3 regions of the Bradyrhizobium sp. U531 genome follow, and region 1 is predicted to be linked to each of the others. Evidence: predicted binding sites of a transcription regulator. Region 1 holds the regulator's gene; each other region holds the start of a gene.
What was found. The regulator LexA, encoded in region 1, represses DNA repair genes until DNA is damaged. The targets are predictions, from matches to a motif close to TGTTCNNNNTGTGTTCNG.
Positions count from the first base shown of each region.

Region 2: QRQ56_RS05905 (single-stranded DNA-binding protein) is a predicted target of LexA. The motif match lies at 2,865-2,882, and genes of this name have one in related genera.
Region 3: uvrA (excinuclease ABC subunit UvrA) is a predicted target of LexA. The motif match lies at 2,637-2,654, and genes of this name have one in related genera.

Region 1 covers NZ_JASVEN010000001.1:1,070,925-1,075,085, forward strand. Annotated here, with positions in the region: gene QRQ56_RS05335 (ComEC/Rec2 family competence protein) at 1-824, shown strand, start outside; gene QRQ56_RS05340 (hypothetical protein) at 833-1,267, opposite strand; gene QRQ56_RS05345 (hypothetical protein) at 1,518-1,772, shown strand; gene lexA (transcriptional repressor LexA) at 1,839-2,540, opposite strand; gene QRQ56_RS05355 (molybdopterin molybdotransferase MoeA) at 2,717-3,928, opposite strand; gene QRQ56_RS05360 (hypothetical protein) at 4,157-4,161, opposite strand, start outside.
Region 2 covers NZ_JASVEN010000001.1:1,187,243-1,191,403, reverse strand. Annotated here, with positions in the region: gene gyrA (DNA gyrase subunit A) at 1-1,852, opposite strand, end outside; gene QRQ56_RS05905 (single-stranded DNA-binding protein) at 2,212-2,709, opposite strand; gene QRQ56_RS05900 (outer membrane protein) at 3,135-3,914, shown strand; gene QRQ56_RS05895 (outer membrane protein) at 4,154-4,161, shown strand, end outside.
Region 3 covers NZ_JASVEN010000001.1:1,181,787-1,185,947, forward strand. Annotated here, with positions in the region: gene uvrA (excinuclease ABC subunit UvrA) at 1-2,539, opposite strand, end outside; gene QRQ56_RS05885 (outer membrane protein) at 2,826-3,581, opposite strand; partial or broken gene QRQ56_RS05890 (outer membrane protein) at 3,800-4,161, opposite strand, start outside.

The sequences.
Region 1 (4,161 bases):
TCTCGGCGCTGGTGATGCCGGCGGGGCTGTTGGGCCTGCTCGCGGCGCCTTTCGGGCTCGATGGTGTGTTCTGGTGGCTGATGGGGATCGGTATCGACTGGATGGTTGCGGTGTCGCGTTGGGTGGCGGCGCTGCCGGGCGCGGTCGGCCGCATTCCCGCTTTCGGCATCGCGCCGCTGATCGCGGCGAGCCTCGGCCTCATCCTGATGGGCCTGTTGCGCACGCCCTTGCGCTGGTGCGGTGCCGCCGTGCTGCTGGCTTCCATCGCCTGGGGCCTGTCGGTGCGGCAGCCCGACATCCTGGTTGCCCGGGACGGCGCCAGCGTCGCGGTGCGAGGCGGGGACGGGCGTCTGCATCTGATCAGGACGGGCAAGGACAATTTCCTGCTGAAGGAATGGCTCGCGGCCGATGCCGATTCCCGCGATGCCGGCAGCGCCTCGCTGACTGAGGGCATATCGTGCGACGAGGCGGGCTGCGTCACGCCGCTCGCCGACGGACGGCTGGTCGCGCTGGCCTCGCGCATCGACGCGCTCGCGGACGATTGCAGCCGCGCAGCGCTGGTGGTGACGTCGCGGCCGGCGCCGCCGGACTGCGCGGCGATGGTGGTGGACCGGCCAAGGCTGCTGCGACAGGGTACGCTGGCGCTGACCCGGCGTGGCGACGGCTTTTCGGTTCAGGCGGTGAGGGCGAGAGGCACGAACCGCCCCTGGTCGCCGGCGGCCGCCGGCGAGGGAGATTTCGAAACGGCCCTGATGCCGAGGGCGGCGGCTCCGCGCGCCAAGGATGCGACCCCGTCGGAGGCCGATCTTCAGGCGGAGGACTGACGTCTCTGTCAGCCGATCGGCATCGGCGTGATCGGGGACCGGCTGTCGGCGGTGGTCTCAGGCTTGTGCTCGCGTTCGCCGAGCGGCTGCGTCACCGGCAGTTGCAGCACGGTTGCGCGCTGGCCTTCGACAAGCTGCGTCACCAGTACGTACTTGCCATCAGGAAATTCGATCGCGTCATGGTGACGATCGGGAACGTGCGGATCGATCTTGCCGAACTTGCCGACGCGGGAGTTGACGGTGCGCGTCCAGATCCAGCGGTTGTCGTAACGGACGTTGTCGGCGAAGGCGAGCTCCGTTCCCGGCAGCAGGCAGACCGCAACGGTGAGATCGGCCTCGGAGGCGAAGCCGCGCGTCGAGGTGCCGCGGAACGTTGTCGTGACGATCGTCTCGCCCACTTCAGCGGGGCGCGTCGCGACGGCATGCAGGCTGTAGTCACACATCGGGTTGCTCCTCATTCGAAGATGACGACCCGCACCTGCCTTGGAGGCACAGGCCTCGGAGTGGAAGCACGCAACGCTCTGCTTGGTTGTAGGCAAATCTACGGCTGGGATCCACGTGCCGCGATCACTTTATCTTTTCGAATCCGACAGGAACAAAGTCTGCCTGCGTGCATTCGGGCAGGCGGTTGTCGACGACCGCGGAAATCGAATGGCTTGAGATCGTCAAAGAGAATCGCGGCTCGCGATTGCAATGCGCATTGCCCGGTCATCACCCATGACACATGGGCAACGCGCGACGCTGATGCGGGGATCAGCGCCGTCGCGCACCACTCAAAATAAATTGGCACAGAACGAACTGGCACATGGCGGTCTCGAAAGAACTGCGATGCGCTCTGGCTTCGCGCGGCTTGCCGAGACTCTCGCCGTGAAAGAAGGGCCGGACAATCTGTGCAATACCAGAAGGACCATCCAGCCGGAGCGGACCATCATCCGCTCCAATCTCTGATCGGCGCTGCCGATCGACGGCGCGCAACAGGCGCCAGGTGATTTCAGTATCGAGCCCGTTTCGGGCTCAGTACTTGCGGTAAAGCCCGATCAGCTTGCCCTGAATCTTCACGCGGTTCGGCGGCAGGATGCGCACCTCGTAAGCGGCATTGGCCGGCTCGAGCGCGATCGAGGCACCGCGGCGGCGGAAGCGCTTGAGGGTCGCTTCCTCATCGTCGATCAGCGCCACCACGATGTCGCCGGTATCGGCGCTCTCGTTGCGCTGGATCAGAGCCATGTCGCCGTCGAGGATACCGGCCTCGACCATGGAATCGCCGCGCACTTCAAGGGCGTAGTGCTCGCCGGAGCCGAGCATGTCGGGCGGTACGCTGATCGTGTGGCTGCGGGTCTGCAGGGCCTCGATCGGCGTACCGGCGGCGATGCGGCCCATCACCGGCACCGCCACGGGGCGCTCGCCCTCGTCCGCGGACGGGATGGAGCTCGCGCGGACCTTGCCGAGATTGCCCTCGATGACGCTCGGCGTGAAGCCGCGTCGGTTGCTGGCAGCAGCCTGGAGCTCCGGCAGCTTGATCACTTCGATGGCGCGGGCGCGGTTGGGCAGGCGGCGGATGAAGCCGCGCTCTTCGAGCGCGGTGATCAGGCGGTGAATGCCCGACTTCGAGCGCAGGTCGAGCGCATCCTTCATCTCGTCGAAGGAGGGCGGTACGCCGCTTTCCTTCAGACGTTCGCTGATGAACCGCAGAAGCTCGTATTGTTTGCGCGTTAACATCTCGACCAAAGTCCCCCGGTTGATGTCGTTCGATTCCGAGACGATGAATTCAGCGATAAGCCGCTACATCCTCGAAACAAATCATGAACGGACACTATATGTTCGATACATGTTCCGCAACTGCTTAATTTACCGTGAACGAAACGAAACTCGCGGAATGCGTGTAATCGCGCAAATCAGGCGGGGAGCCGCAGCACCTCGCAGGGGCTGCCGGCCTCGGCCTTCGGTGCGAACGGCGGGCGCACGAGAAGTACCTGTGCCGCAGCGAGATTCGCAAGCAGAGAGGAGTCCTGATGATTGACGGGCAGGGCGATCTGCGTGCCGTCGTCGCGCAGCTCCAGGCGCGCGCGCAGATAATCCTCGCGCTGGTCGTTGGCGCCGAGATCTTTTCCGAGCACGGCGCGCTCGCGACGATGATGAATCACTGAACGGCCCGACAGCGCGCGAATCAGCGGCACCATGAACAGGAAGGCGCACACATAGGACGACACGGGATTGCCGGGCAGGCCGACCGCACGCATCGCGCCGAGCCGGCCGTGCATCATCGGCTTGCCGGGCCGCATCGCGATCTTCCAGAACGACATCGCCGTGCCTTCGTCCTTCAGTGCCTGCTGCACCAGATCGTGGTCGCCGACCGACGCGCCGCCGGTGGTGATCAGGATGTCGGCACCGCTCTCGCGGGCGCGCCGGATGCCGGCGGCTGTGGCTGCAAGCGTATCGGCGGCCACGCCAAGGTCGATGGTCTCGGCGCCCTCGCTGCGGGCGAGCGCGTGCAGGGCATAGCCGTTCGAATAGACGATCTGGCCGTGCCCCGGCGTGGTGCCTGGCATCACAAGCTCGTCGCCGGTGGCGAGGATTGCGACCTTCGGGCGGCGGCAGACCGCGAGGTGCGGGTAATTCATCGCCGCCGCGAGCGAGAGATCGCGTTCCGTCAGGCGGTTTCCCTTGCGCAGGAGCACCTCGCCCTCGCGGAAATCGACGCCGGCCGGGCGGATATGCCGTCCGACGATCGCAGCCTCCCTGATCGTGACGCTGTTACCGTCGGCGACGGTGTCCTCCTGGATCACCACGGCGTCCGCCCCCTCGGGGACGACGCCGCCGGTGAAGATTCGCACGGCTTCGCCGGCGCCGACCGCTTGAGCAAAGGGCCGGCCCGCTGCGACTTCGCCGATTACCGTCAGTTTGGCATCGATCCTGGCCGCATCGGCCGCGCGCACCGCATAGCCGTCCATCGCCGACATGGCCTGGGGCGGCTGCGTGCGCCGCGCCGCGACGTCATGAGCGAGCACGCGGTGATGGGCTTCGTCGAGCGAAACCATCTGCTCAGGCAGCGGCTCTGCACCCGCCAGCACCGCAGCAAGGGCGTCGGAAACCGGCATCAGGGCCACGGCGAAACTCCAGCTCGGCAGGGTCGGACGAATGTTCCGACAGTCTTCTAACCGAGCGTGGGAACAGAGGCAAAGATGGCGATGGCGCGGGCGATGGATTTCGCTGCTTTCACCTTCGGATGGAAAGCAAGCTCAAGCGCGACGCGGCATGATCCAGAGAATGAGACCGATCGGCAGCAGCGTGGCCATGGCGAGGACGAGAATGACCAGCGCCACGGCCAGCATCGATCAAC
Region 2 (4,161 bases), 120 kb from region 1:
TGCCGCGCGCGTTCGGCGCGGCCATCGGCAGGCGCCAGACCTTCTCCTTGTAGACCTGGCCGCGCGAGGAGAAGAACAGCACCGGCGTGTGCGTGGACGCCACGAACAGGCGCGAGACGAAATCCTCGTCGCGGGTCTGCATGCCGGCGCGGCCCTTGCCGCCACGGCGCTGCGCCCGGTAGGCCGACAGCGGCACGCGCTTGACGTAGCCGGCGTGGGACACCGTGACGACCATGTCCTCGCGCTGGATCAGGTCCTCGTCCTCGACCTCGCCTTCCTGCTCGACGATGACGGTGCGGCGCGGGGTGGCGAACTCGGCCTTCACCTCGGCGAGCTCGGTCTTGATGATGGTCAGCACGCGCTCGCGCGAGCGCAGGATATCGAGATAGTCAGCGATCTCGCCGGCGAGCTTGTCGAGTTCTTCGCGAATTTCGTCGCGGCCGAGTGCGGTGAGGCGCTGCAGGCGCAGGTCGAGAATGGCCCTCGCCTGCTCCATCGACAGCCGGATCGTGCCGTCCGCGCTGATGCGGTGGCGCGGATCGTCGATCAGCGTCAGCATGTCCTCGACGTCCCGGGCCGGCCAGTCGCGCGACATCAGGGTGTCGCGGGCGGTGGTCGGGTCGGGCGAGGTCCTGATGACGCGGATCATCTCGTCGATATTGGCCACCGCGATCGCGAGACCGACCAAGATGTGGGCGCGGTCGCGCGCCTTGGCGAGCAGGTACTTGGTGCGCCGCGTGACCACACGCTCGCGGAAGTCGACGAAGATGGCCAGCAGGTCCTTCAGATGCATGATCCGCGGACGGCCGCTGTCGAGCGCCACCATGTTGACGCCGAAGCTGGTCTGCAGCGGGGTGAATCTGTAGAGCTGGTTCAGCACCACGTCCGGCACGGCGTCGCGCTTCAATTCGATGACGACGCGGTAGCCTTCGCGATCGGATTCGTCGCGCAGGTCGCCAATGCCCTCGATCTTCTTTTCCTTCACCAGCTCGGCGATGCGCTCGACCATCGTCGCCTTGTTCACCTGGTAGGGAATCTCGGTGATGATGATCGCCTCGCGCTCCTTGCGGATGGTCTCGATCGCGACCTTGCCGCGCATGACGATCGAGCCGCGGCCGAGGTGATAGGCCGAACGGATGCCCTGCCGCCCGAGAATGACGCCGCCGGTCGGGAAATCCGGACCGGGCACGATGTTGATGAGCTCATCGATGGTGAGCGCGGGATTGTCGATCAGCGCGACGCAGGCGTCGATGACCTCGCCGAGATTGTGCGGCGGGATATTGGTCGCCATGCCGACCGCGATGCCGCCGGCGCCGTTGACGAGAAGGTTCGGGAACTTGGCCGGCAGGACCGACGGCTCGGTCTCGTTGTTGTCGTAGTTCGGCTGGAAGTCGACGGTGTCCTTGTCGATGTCGGCCAGCAGAGCCAGCGCAGACTTGGTCAGGCGCGCTTCGGTATAACGATAGGCAGCCGGGGGATCGCCGTCGACCGAGCCGAAATTGCCCTGGCCGTCGATCAGCGGCACGCGCATCGAGAAGTCCTGCGCCATGCGGACCATGGCGTCGTAGATCGACTGGTCGCCGTGCGGGTGATACTTACCGATGACGTCGCCGACCACGCGGGCGGATTTGACGTATTTCTTGTCCGGCGTGTGCCCCTGCTCGTGCATCGAGAACAGGATGCGGCGGTGCACCGGCTTCAGACCGTCGCGAGCATCAGGCAGCGCCCGCGCCACAATCACGCTCATGGCGTAATCGAGGTAGGACTTTTTCATCTCCTCGTAGATCGAAACGGGGCGAATGTCCGAGGGGTGCGCCGGCTGGTCGCCGGGCTTGTTGTCGTCGTCAGCCAAGGGGGAATCCGGTGAGTTTTTGTCTGGGAATCATATAGCGCATCGAGCGCTTGATAACCACCCTTGCACGGGTGCTGGGAAGTGCTTTTTCCGCTTATTTTTCCAATAGCTTACGGCCCCATAGCGGGTGTCTTGGATGAGCCTGGAACCGGCCTCCCGAAATCACTTCCGCCGCCCCGTCGAAACACGTAGGCGAGCGGTCCCATGGCGCCACGGCCGGACGCCATCCCATGTTCAAGCCAAACATGAAGCGGGCCCGGAAATCCGAGCCCGCTCCGTCGATTAGTAAGGTTTGCTGACACGATGATACAGGCGCGCTCCCCCAACCCTGGCAGCGCCCTCATCGTCCCCGGCCGTTCTCAGAACGGGATGTCGTCGTCCATGTCGTTGTTGCGGCCACCACCGCCGGCGGCAACCGGACGGCGCGGCGCACTGCTGACGGGGCCGGACGAGCCGAAATCGCCGCCGGGTTCGTCACCGAAGCTGCCGCCGCCGCCACCGCCGCTGCGGCCATCGAGCATCGTCAGCGTCGAGTTGAAGCCCTGCAGCACGACTTCGGTCGAATACTTCTCGACGCCGCTCTGGTCGGTATATTTGCGGGTCTGTAGCGCACCTTCGATATAAACCTTGGCGCCCTTCTTCAGATATTGTTCAACGATCTTGCAAAGCGGCTCAGAGAAGATCACGACGCGATGCCACTCGGTCTTTTCCTTGCGCTCGCCGCTGTTCTTGTCGCGCCACGTCTCCGAGGTCGCGATGCTCAGATTCGCAATCGGCCGCCCGTCCTGGGTCCGGCGGATTTCAGGATCCTTGCCGAGATTTCCAACCAGAATGACCTTGTTGACGCTTCCCGCCATCGCCGCTCTCCACTCCGAATATCACTGAATTTCTAAAGGCCGAGCGCGCTGCCCGCGTTCCTCTGCGCCCTGTCGAGGCGACCCTATACGCTTGCAGGCGCAACTCAGCCCGTCACCCCCGAGGTTATCCCCACATATAGCACCGACGCCCGCCACGTTCCAGATTTGTTCTTGTCGAGGCGTGAGCGCGTGGTAGCGGAATGTTCCGGCGGAACGGAACCTGCTCCGGTTCCATGGAGAGAAGAAAAACCGATTAACATTCAGCAAGTTGCGCCTCGTCAGGCGGCCTCCAACTGTGGCCTTTGGGAGACGGACTCGGCCCTCCCGCGGGACTACGCTGGCCGCGGAATTGGAATTCATATGGGCGGCGCGCCTGATCAGCCGCTTCGGGGACTTCGAGAAGCGGCGAAACTGGGGAGACTGCAATGAAGAAAATTCTGTTTGGTGCAATCGGTGCAATGACTTTGAGCCTGTCGGCTCCCGCCAGCGCAGCGGATCTGGCAGCGCGTCCCTACACCAAGGCTCCGGCGCCGATGGTCGCCGCGATCTACGATTGGAGTGGCTTCTACATCGGCATCAACGGCGGCGGCGGCACCAGTCACAAATGCTGGGACTTCGTCACCCCGGTGACGGGCGTTCTCGTCGGCGAGGGCTGCCACAACGCGACCGGCGGCACGGTCGGCGGCCAGATCGGCTATCGCTGGCAATCGGCCAATTGGGTGTTCGGCCTGGAAGGCCAGGGCAACTGGGCCGACTTCTCGGGCGACAACATCAGCGCGGTGTTCGTCGGCACGGGCCTGCGCGATCGCTCGAAGATCAACGCGTTCGGCCTGATCACCGGCCAGGTCGGCTACGTCTGGAATAACGTGCTGCTCTATGTGAAGGGCGGCGGTGCCGCGGTCAGTGACCGCTACCGCAGCTACGATGTCGTCACAGGCCTGGAGTTCGACCGGGCCAACGAGACCCGCTGGGGCGGCACGGTGGGCGCCGGCATCGAGTTCGGGTTTGCGCCGAACTGGACGGTGGGCTTCGAGTACGACCACATTTTCCTCGGCAACCGCACCGTGACCTTCACCGCTTCTGGGAACTTTCTGGCGGCCCCGTTGGGTGCTGCCACACGCTCCGAGCGCATCAGCCAGGACGTCGATATCGGCATGATCCGCGTGAACTATCGCTGGGGCGGTCCGCTGGTCGCGCGATACTGACATCCATCTGATATCGCTCGAAGATTGAAGGCCGGCCTTGCGCGGGCCTTTGTCGTTTGGTGCGGGTGTTCTGGGGAACAATAAGTCAGTAACCATCACCTTTTCGACCACTGTGGCCTTTCGGAGACACAACTTGCGGCTTCAGTGGTGTAAGCACTCCGTCAGTTGGGCCGTTGAGTCCGCTGCCCTTCCTTCCGGGGAAGGCAACAACAGAAACTGGGACTGGGATTAGGTTGAAAATGAAGAA
Region 3 (4,161 bases), 110 kb from region 1:
ACGTCTCGCGCACGCGCGGCACCGCCTTGAAGAACTCGGCGGCCTCCTCGACAGTCATGTCGAGCACGTCGGCGATGCTCTTGCCCTTGAACAGCACCTCCAGCGTTTCGCGGTTGTAGCGCTTGCCCTTGCAGACGTCGCAGGTGACGTAGACGTCGGGCAGGAAGTGCATCTCGATCTTGATGACGCCGTCGCCCTGGCACGCCTCGCAGCGGCCGCCCTTGACGTTGAAGGAGAAGCGGCCGGGCTCGTAGCCGCGCGCCTTGGCTTCGGGCAGGCCGGCGAACCATTCGCGGATCGGCGTGAAGGCGCCGGTATAGGTCGCCGGATTCGAGCGCGGGGTGCGGCCGATCGGCGACTGGTCAATGTCGATGATCTTGTCGATGTGCTCGAGGCCCTCGATGCGGTCGTGCGGGGCTGCGCCCTCGCTGGCATTGTTCAGCTTGCGGGCGATCGCCTTGTAGAGCGTGTCGATCAAGAGCGTCGACTTGCCGCCGCCGGAGACGCCGGTGACGGCCGTGAACAGGCCGAGCGGAATCTCCGCCGTGACGTTCTTGAGATTGTTGCCGCGCGCGTTGACCACCTTGATGGTGCGGCGATGGTTCGGCGGGCGCCGCTCCGGCACCTCGACCTCGAGCTCGCCGGTCAGGTACTTGCCGGTCAGCGATTTCGGATTGCGCATGATCTCGGCGGGCGTGCCTTCGGCGATGATGTTGCCGCCATGCATGCCGGCGCCGGGGCCGATGTCGAGAACGTGGTCGGCCAGCAGGATGGCGTCCTCGTCATGCTCGACCACGATCACGGTATTGCCCAGGTCGCGAAGCCGCTTAAGCGTGTCGAGCAGGCGCGCGTTGTCGCGCTGATGCAAGCCGATCGAGGGCTCGTCGAGGACGTAGAGCACGCCCGTGAGCCCTGAGCCGATCTGTGACGCCAGGCGGATGCGCTGGCTCTCGCCGCCGGACAGCGTGCCGGAGGAGCGTGACAGCGTGAGATAGTTGAGGCCGACGTCGAGCAGGAAGGTGAGACGCTCGCGGATCTCCTTGAGGATGCGGCCCGCGATCTCGTTCTGCTGTGCGTTCAGCGCGTCGGGCACGGTCTCGAACCATTCGCCGGCCTTCCTGACCGACAGCTCCGAGATCTCGCCGATATGCCTGGTCCCGATCTTGACGCAGAGCGCCTCGGGCTTCAGCCGGAAGCCCTTGCAGCCCTCGCAGGGCACGTCGTGAAAATACTTCGCCAGCTCCTCGCGCGCCCACTCGCTCTCGGTCTCGCGGTAGCGGCGGTTGATGTTGGTGATGACGCCCTCGAACGGCTTCTTGGTGTCGTAGGAGCGCACCCCGTCCTCGTAGGAGAACTTGATCTCGTCTTCGCCGGAGCCGTGGAGGATCGCGTTCTGCGTCTTCTTGGCGAGGTCCTTCCACTTGGTGGTCAGCGTGAACTTGTAGTGCTTGCCGAGCGCTGTCAGCGTCTGCACGTAATAGGGCGAGGACGACTTGGCCCAGGGCGCGATCGCGCCCTTGCCGATGGGGAGCTCCTTGTCGGGAATGACGAGGTCCTCGTCGACATGCTGCTCGACGCCGAGGCCGCCGCAGGCCGGGCAGGCGCCATAGGGATTGTTGAAGGAGAACAGGCGCGGCTCGACCTCGGGAATGGTGAAGCCGGAGACGGGACAAGCGAACTTTTCCGAGAACAGCATGCGCTCGGGTCCGCTCTTGTCGTGGATTTTCGCGGTCTTCTTCTTTTCTTTCTCTTCGGCGGGCGCTGCCGCCGGCGCGTCGGCGAATTCGACGACGGCAAGGCCCTCGGCGAGCTTCAGCGCGGTCTCGAAGCTTTCGGCGAGGCGCTGGCCGATATCGGCGCGCACCACGATGCGATCGACGACGACGTCGATGTCGTGCGGGAATTTCTTGTCCAGCGTCGGCGCTTCGGCAAGCTCATGGAAGGTGCCGTCGATCTTGACGCGCTGAAAGCCCTTCTTGAGCCATTCGGCGAGCTCCTTGCGGTACTCGCCCTTGCGGCCGCGCACGACCGGCGCGAGCAGATAGAGGCGGGTGCCTTCGGGCAACGCCAGCACACGGTCGACCATCTGCGAGACGGTCTGGCTCTCGATCGGCAGGCCCGTGGCCGGCGAATAGGGCACGCCGACGCGCGCCCAGAGCAGGCGCATGTAGTCGTAGATCTCGGTGACGGTGCCGACGGTGGAGCGCGGGTTCTTCGAGGTGGTCTTCTGCTCGATCGAGATCGCCGGCGACAGGCCGTCGATCTGGTCGACGTCAGGCTTCTGCATCATCTCCAGGAACTGACGCGCATAGGCCGACAGCGATTCGACGTAGCGGCGCTGGCCCTCGGCATAGATCGTGTCGAAGGCGAGCGAGGATTTGCCGGAGCCGGAGAGGCCGGTGAACACCACCAGTTTGTCGCGGGGAATCTCGACGTCGATGTTCTTGAGATTGTGCTCGCGTGCACCGCGGATCGTGATTGCGTGCCGGCTCGAGCCCGCGTTGCTAGTCTGGCGCTTCGCCTTGATCACTTCATCCATCCGAGTTGCCCCTCAAGGAAGCCCATGGGTGCGCGACCGCGCCAGCAAGAGAGGCGCGCTTCGCCCGGAACCGGGATCGGCACCGATGGGTATGGCAGCGAACGTAGGAAGAACGGGGACGGATTTCCAGAGGCAGTTGCGAATCGTCAACGGAATGTTGCTGCGCTGGCGGCATCTGGCAGCAGCGGGGCTGGGAACTGTCTGGAACGAGGGCCAAGCAAAAGGCCGGCGCGAGGCCGGCCTTTTGTAGCGAGGGGAGCGCCGGAGACGGAGCTCAGTACCGAACTCAGTACCTGGCAACCACCGGGCCGCCGAAGGTGTAGTTCAGGCGGACGGTGCCCATGTCGACGTCCTGCTTGATCCGGTCGATGCGGTCGTTGACGACGCCGAGAATCGTGAAGGAGTTGTTGCGCTTGCCCATGAACAGATGGTCGTACTCGATCGCCACGGACCAGTTCGGCGCGAAGCCGAACTCGATGCCGGTGCCGACCGCGCCACCCCAGCGAGTCTCGCTGGCGCTGTCGAGGACCACGCCGCCCACCAGACCGTTGTACTTGGCGTGCGTAGCGGCCGCGCCGCCCTTCACGTACCAGAGCACGTTGTTCCAGGCGTAGCCGACCTGACCGGTGAACAGGCCGATCGCATCGATCTTGGTCTGGTTGACCAGCGCCGGCGGCCCAAGAAACAGGCTCGTGTTCGAACCCTTCAAATTGGCCCAGTCGCCCTGGGCTTCAAGACCGAACACCCAGTTGGTCGACTGCCAGCGATGGCCGAGCTGACCACCGACGACGCCGCCGGTTGCATTGTGGCAACCCTCGGCCGTGTCCGGCCCGGGAACGCCGAAGATGTTGTTCACGTCCCAGCAGTTGCGGCTCGAGGCGCCACCGCCGTTGATACCGATGTAGAAACCGCTCCAATTGTACATCGCGATCGGCGCGACCGGAGCCTTGGTGTAGGGGCGGGCGGCCAGATCGGCCGCCGAGGCCGGTGAAAACGCACTCAGTGCAAACAAACTGGCCGAAGCCAGCAAAAGCTTCTTCATATCCATTCCCCAGTTCAGTTTCTTTTTCTGGCCTTCCGGAAGCGGAAGAGCAGCGGACCCCAATGACCCAACTGATGTCCCTGCTTACACCATTAAAGCCTTGGGTTGTGTGACCGGTCGACCACATCCGTTCGAAAACGCAGCGCGGGCGCAAAGGTCGCGGAAAACAAAAGGGCCGGCGCGAGGCCGGCCCTTCGTCACGCGATGTCGCGCTCGATTCAGTATTTGGCGATGATCGGACCGCCGAACCGATAGCTGACGCGGGCGGTCACGATGTCGATGTCCTGGCTGATGCGATCGGTGCGGGAGAAGGCCCCGGTGTTGAATGTGAAGCTGTTGTTACGCGATCCCATGAAGCCGTGCACATAGTCGACGCCGACCACGACGTTGGGTGCGACGCCGAAGTCGAGGCCGGCCCCGATCGCTCCACCCCAACGCGTTTCACTGGCCCGGTCGAATACGAAACCGGTCGCGGTGGTGAAGCCCTCGTACTTGTCGCTGACGACGATGGCGCCGCCCTTCGCGTAGACCAGCACGCTGCTCCAGGCGTAGCCGACCCGGCCCGTCACCAGACCGAGGC